2 linked regions of the Tistrella bauzanensis genome follow. The protein of the gene in region 2 binds, or shares a complex with, the protein of the main gene of each other region. Links are inferred from orthologs where the notes say so. Each region holds a gene or a part of one and is shown on either strand. Other genes may lie near its edges.

The links.
Region 1: the proteins of IEW15_RS13660 (region 2) and IEW15_RS16015 are in contact, whole or in part, in a solved structure (PDB 2NS1), measured with the Escherichia coli proteins. The link is inferred for Tistrella bauzanensis from one-to-one orthologs.

The regions. Positions count from the first base shown.
Region 1 is NZ_BMDZ01000040.1:22,357-25,528, reverse strand. Bases 141-2,992 are described here. They hold IEW15_RS16015 (P-II family nitrogen regulator), read right to left. Parts: upstream 1,810-2,992; coding sequence 1,471-1,809; downstream 141-1,470. Other genes in these bases: IEW15_RS16010 (UbiH/UbiF/VisC/COQ6 family ubiquinone biosynthesis hydroxylase), read left to right, coding at 2,201-2,992; amt (ammonium transporter), read right to left, coding at 141-1,447. Outside these bases: more of amt, read right to left, coding at 122-140; more of IEW15_RS16010, read left to right, coding at 2,993-3,172. UniProt on the Escherichia coli protein: Involved in the regulation of nitrogen metabolism. Regulates the activity of its targets by protein-protein interaction in response to the nitrogen status of the cell.
Region 2 is NZ_BMDZ01000031.1:51,862-55,076, reverse strand. Bases 321-3,215 are described here. They hold IEW15_RS13660 (ammonium transporter), read left to right. Parts: upstream 321-1,042; coding sequence 1,043-2,389; downstream 2,390-3,215. Other genes in these bases: IEW15_RS13655 (zinc-dependent alcohol dehydrogenase), read right to left, coding at 2,477-3,215; IEW15_RS13665 (redoxin domain-containing protein), read left to right, coding at 321-712. In the rest of the region: IEW15_RS13670 (TauD/TfdA dioxygenase family protein), read left to right, coding at 1-11; more of IEW15_RS13665, read left to right, coding at 152-320. UniProt on the Escherichia coli protein: Involved in the uptake of ammonium/ammonia (NH(4)(+)/NH(3)). Transport is electrogenic. Following sequestration of NH(4)(+) at the periplasmic face, NH(4)(+) is deprotonated and neutral NH(3) is transported into the cytoplasm.

The sequences.
Region 1 (3,172 bases), on a different replicon or contig from region 2:
CGTGCGAGGGGCACCTTACGGCGCATAAGTGCCACGCCGCAAGAGCAGACGCCCCGGCCTTCGATTGAAGGCCGGGGCGTCATCCCGTCAGCGGTCGCCAGGACCGGTCGCGGGGTTGATGTTACATGGTCTGCGAGCCGCGCCCGAACTCAGGGTAGGCTTCCAGGCCGAGTTCCGCCTTGTCGAGGCCACCATGTTCGACCTCTTCCGAGACCCGGATGCCGATGGTGAACTTGATCAGCAGCCAGGCGACGGCCGAGAAGATCGCGGTGAAGGCGCCGATGGCGACGATGCCGATGAACTGGGTGACGAAGCTGGCATCGGCATTGGTGATCGGCACGGCCAGCGTGCCCCAGATGCCGGCGACCAGATGCACCGGGATGGCACCGACGACGTCGTCGATCTTCAGCTTGTCGAGCAGCGGCACCGTCAGGCTGGCGAGTACGCCGCCGACCGCGCCGATCAGGATGGCGCCACCGATGGACGGAGTGTCGGGACCGGCGGTGATCGACACCAGGCCGGCCAGCGCGCCGTTCAGCGCCAGGGTGAGATCGACCTTCTTGTAGAGCAGCTGCGACAGGATCATCGACGCGACCACGCCGCCGGCCGCCGCCATGCTGGTGTTGGCGACCACGTTCGACATCGTGGTGGCATCGGCGCCGGTGCCGAGGGCCAGGACCGAGCCGCCGTTGAAGCCGAACCAGCCCAGCCACAGGATGAAGGTGCCGACGGTGGCCAGCGCCAGATTGGAGCCGGGCATCGGGTTGACGCGGCCGTCCTTGGAGTACTTGCCGATGCGCGGGCCGATGATGATGGCACCGACCAGAGCCGCCCAGCCGCCGACCGAATGGACGAGCGTGGAGCCGGCGAAGTCGAGGAAGCCCATCTCGGTCAGCCAGCCGCCGCCCCAGACCCACGAGCCGGTGATCGGATAGCTGATGGTGGTGAGCAGCACGACGAAGAGCAGAAACGCCCACAGCTTGCTGCGCTCGGCGACCGTGCCGGACACGATCGAGGCGGCCGTGGCCACGAACACCATCTGGAAGAACCAGTCGGAGGCCGAGGAATAGGTGCCGGCTTCATAGACGATGGCATCGCCGACCGCGTCGCTCTGCGACCAGATCGCCAGGCTGCCGATCCAGCCGCCATCGACGTTCATGTACATCAGGTTATAGCCGACGAGATAGAAGGTGATGCCGGCGATCGCGAACAGCGAGATGTTCTTCAGCAGGATCGTCGCCACGTTCTTGGTGCGGGCGAGACCGGATTCCAGCATCGCGAAGCCGGCGGCCATCCACATGACCAGCGCGCCGTTCACGATGAACGAGAAGGTGTTCAGAATGTACTGGACCTCAGGGTCCACTTCAGCACGAGCAGGTGCGGCGACAAGTGCCAGCGCGACCGCAGCGAATGCGGCACGCCGGAGATTGGTGACCGTCAGCGCCATCTCTGGTGGTTCTCCTATCTAGCTCAGAGAGCATCCTTGTCGGTTTCGCCCGTGCGGATGCGCACCACGCGCTCCAGATCGAACACGAAGATCTTGCCGTCGCCGATCTTGCCGGTCTGGGCATTGGTCTGAATCGCCTCGATCGCCGCATCGAGAAGATCGTCGTTCAGCGCGACCTCGATCTTCAGCTTGGGCACGAAATTCACTTCGTACTCAGCGCCCCGATAGATCTCGGTCTGGCCCTTCTGACGCCCGTAACCCTTTACCTCGGTCACGGTCAGGCCCTGGATGCCCAGGTCGGTCAGGGCTTCGCGAACGGCTTGCAGCTTGAAGGGCTTGATGATCGCAGAGATCAGCTTCATTGCGCCCTGTTCCTTTCCCCGCAGCCTTGATGTCTGCCACGGCCGGCGCGGGTGCGCCGGCGGTCCGAGGCACTCATCTTCAAGACCCGTGCCAAAATCGTGTCATTGGCGGGTTTCCGCCGATCAAGCCCGAGGGTAGGCCCGGTATGACCATATCCCAGGCAGATAACCCTGCGTTGCAGCGAAGTCCCTGGCTAAAATTTGTGCAGAAATGCCGCTTCTGGACAAATCATGGTCATGGCATCGATCCGGCCGGTGGCCAACCGCCGCCACGGCTGGACTTTTTGGCGGTGAGGTTCGATCTTCACCCCGGCAGGCGCCGGCATCGGGCGCTGCCGCGGATGCGAAGGCCGGATGCGACGCCGGATGCCAGGACAGGGAGACGCACAGCATGAGCGGGACCGGAGCGGCCATGGAAACGGCGGCGGAGTTGATCATCGTCGGGGGTGGTCTGGCCGGTATGACCCTGGCCGTGGCGGCGGCGGCGGCTGGGCTGGATGTCTGCGTGATCGACCGCGACGACCCGGTGGTGCAGCGCGATGCCGGCTTCGACGGCCGGTCGAGCGCCATTGCCCATGGGTCGATGCAGGTTCTGACGGCGATCGGGGTGTGGTCCCATTGCCCAGAGGCCGGCGCCATCGAACAGATCCGGGTGACAGACGGTCCCAGCCTGCTGCATCTGCATTTCGACCATCGCCAGATCGGCGCCGACCCGCTGGGCTGGATGGTCGAGAACCGGCATATGCGCCAGGCACTTGCGGTGCGGGCGGCGGAACTGGGGTCGCGGCTGACGGTGATCGCGCCGGCGCGGGTGGCCTCCGTCGACCGTCAGGGCGCGCGGGCGACGGTGACGCTGGCGGACGGGCGCCGTCTGCGCGCGCCGCTGGTGATCGCGGCCGACGGCCGCCGGTCGCGGCTGCGCGACGATGCCGGCATTCCGGTCACTGAATGGGCCTATGATCAGGCGGGGCTGGTGTGCACCGTGGCGCATGACCTGCCGCATCAGGGCATCGCCCATGAACGCTTCCTCACCCCCGGACCATTCGCCATCCTGCCGCTGGCGGGCGACCGGTCGTCGATCGTGTGGACGGAACGCACGGCCGAGGCCGAACAGATCATGGCGCTGGACGATGACCGGTTCGTCGAGGAGCTGGCTGCCCGCTTCGGCGGCTTCCTGGGCGGTTTGCGGCTGGTGGGGCCGCGGTTCTCCTATCCCCTGGCGCTGACGCTGGCACGGCGGTTCATCGATCACCGGCTGGCGCTCATCGGCGATGCCGCCCATGCCATTCACCCGATCGCCGGCCAGGGCTTCAATCTGGGCATCCGCGATGTGGCGGCCCTGGTCGAGGTTCTGGTCGATGCC
Region 2 (3,215 bases):
GGCCGGTGTGACCGGCACCGCCGGCCGCTCACCAAGATGTGATCCGCGCCGAGCTGCGGTCGCGTTGACATCGGCAGGGCCAGCGGCCAGCCTCAGAGCCATACCCCCGGCGCATCGGGCGCCGGGGCAGATGATCACGAGGCGCCCTCGCATGTCAGATCCGACCGAAACCGCCGTCACGGCCCATCCCGGGATGGCCCATCCCGGGATGGCCCTTCCCGGCATGACCTTTCCCGCCATGGACTGGCCGCAGACCGACGGCGGCCGCCTGAACCCGGCGGCGATGACCGGCTGGCGCATGCTGGTGGTCTATCGCGGCGCCCATTGCCCGCTGTGCAAGACCTATCTGAAGACGCTGGAAGCGCTGAAAGCCGGCTTTGCCGAGGCCGGTATCGCGGTGGCGGCGCTGTCGGCCGACCCGGCCGACCGCGCCGCCGCCGAAGCCTCGGAACAGAGCTGGACCTTCCCGGTCGGCTATGACCTGACCCCTGATCAGATGCGGGGTCTGGGCCTGTATGTCTCGGCGCCGCGCTCGGCCCAGGAAACCGACCGCCCCTTTGCCGAACCGGGCGTGTTCGTCATCAACCCCGATGGCGCGGTGCAGATCGTCGACATCTCGAACGCACCCTTCGCGCGACCGGATCTGGCCGCCCTGCTGCGGGGCATCAGCTTCGTTCAGGCCAAGAGCTATCCGATCCGCGGCACCGCCTGAGGCACGCCCGGCACCGTCCGGAGCACACCCGAGGATCTGCCTGGCCCTTGTGCCCATCGGGGCACGAAGGGTGCAGGCCAAGCCGGGATAGCCGGTGGAATTAGCGGTGGATGCCTTGAATTTAGGCGACTGTTTAAATATTGAGCGACGACAGTTCTCTGTCGTCGTTTTTTTTATGACATTATATCAAAGCCTTGGACACATCCCCCAAACTGGCGCGGAGATTGCTTTGGACCGGCCCGGCCAGATTCGGGCCTGCGCTGCCCGCTGACGAGACCGCGCAATCGACGCTTCTGGATCAAGCCGTTCCTAGAGGACCAGGGGATAGTAATGAAGCACGTAAGAACCCTTCTTGCCGCGGGCTCTGCCTTGGCGTTGTCGGCGCTGCCGGCCTGGGCGCAGGACGCAACCCCAGCCATAGCCGATGCCGCCGCGGCCGCCACGATGGACAAGGGCGATACCGCCTGGATGATGGTGTCCACCATCCTGGTTCTGTTCATGATCCTGCCCGGCCTGGCGCTGTTCTATGGCGGTCTGGTGCGCGCCAAGAACATGCTGTCGGTGCTGATGCAGTGCACCATGATCACCGGCGTGGTGATCATCGTCTGGACGCTCTGGGGCTATTCGATGGCCTTCGGCGATGCGCCAAGCCTGTTCTGGGGCGGGCTCGACAAGGCCTTCCTGGCTGGCGTCACCATGGACAGCATGGCCGCGACCTTCACCGATGGCGTGGTCATCCCCGAATACGTCTTCATCTGCTTCCAGATGACCTTCGCCTGCATCACCCCGGCGCTGATCGTCGGCGCCTTCGCCGAGCGCATGCGCTTCACGGCGGTGGTGGTGTTCGTGGTTCTGTGGGTCACCTTCGTGTACTTCCCCATCGCCCATATGGTGTGGGACAGCGACGGGCTGCTGTTCGCCTGGGGCGCGCTGGATTTCGCCGGCGGCACGGTCGTGCACATCAATGCCGGTATCGCGGGCCTGGTCGGCTGCATCATGGTCGGCAAGCGCGCCGGTCTCGGTCGCGACATGATGGCGCCGCATTCGATGACGCTGACGATGGTCGGCGCCTCGATGCTGTGGGTGGGCTGGTTCGGCTTCAACGCCGGCTCTAATCTTGAAGCCAATGGCGGCGCGGCGCTTGCCATGATCAACACCTTCACGGCCACCGCCGGCGCGCTGGTTGCCTGGGTGGTCATCGAATCCCTGGCACGCGGCAAGGCCTCCATGCTGGGCGGTGCCTCGGGCATCGTCGCCGGTCTGGTGGCAGTCACCCCGGCCGCCGGCCTGATCGGCCCGGTCGGTGCCATCGTGCTCGGCGTCATCGCCAGCACCGTCTGCTATGTCTTCGTCACCGTGATCAAGAACAAGTTCGGCTATGACGACAGCCTGGACGTGTTCGGCATCCATGGCGTCGGCGGCATCATCGGCGCCATCGGCACCGGCGTGTTCACCAGCGCCTCGCTGGGCGGCATCGGCTTTGCCGACGACGTCACCATGGCCGATCAGGTCTGGACCCAGATCCTGGCGGTTCTGGTCACCATCGCGTGGTCGGGCATCGGCAGCATCATCCTCTACAAGATCGTCGACCTGATCATCGGTCTGCGGGTCAGCAAGGAGTCGGAAACCGAGGGCCTCGACCTGTCGAGCCATGGCGAAGCCGCCTATCACGGCTGATACCGGGGGGCGGCCGGACCGGTTCCGGCCTGCCGCCACAACGCAACCAGTGCCCCGCATCATCACAATGCGGGGGCATTTCGCGGTTCAAGGCCGCATCACCACTTTGATGCAGCCATCGGCCTTGTCGCGGAAGGTCTTGTACAGGTCGGGGCCGTCGTCCAGCGAGGCGCGATGGGTGATGACGAAGGACGGGTCGATGTCACCATTCACGATCCGGTCCATCAGCATCGGCAGATAGCGCTGCACCGGCGTCTGGGCCATGCGGAAGGTCAGGCCGCGATTGATCGCCGATCCCATCGGAATCTTGTCGAGCAGCCCGCCATAGACGCCCACGATAGACACGGTGCCAAAATTGCGGCAGCATTGGATGGCCTGCCGCAACACATGCGGCCGGTCGGTGCCCATGAAAGTTGCGACCTTCAACCGGTCGACCACGGCATCCAGACCGCTTGCCACGCTCGCCTCGGTGCCGACCGCGTCGATGCAGGCGTCGGCGCCACGGCCCTTGGTCAGTTCCTGGATCCGTTCATAAACGTCATCCTCGGTGAAATCGATTGTATAGGCACCGGCGGCGCGCGCCAGATCCAGCCGCTCCCGTACCGCATCGATGGCGATCACGCCGCCAGCGCCCAACAGGAAGGCGCTGCGGATCGCCATCTGGCCCACCGGACCGCAACCCCAGACGGCCACGGTGTCGCCGGGCTGAATGTCGCAGAACTCCGCCGCCATGTAACCGGTCGGGAAGATATCGGACAGAAACAGCACCCGTTCATCGTCCAGTCCCTCCGGCACCTTCACCGGCCCGGTGTCGGCATAGGGGACA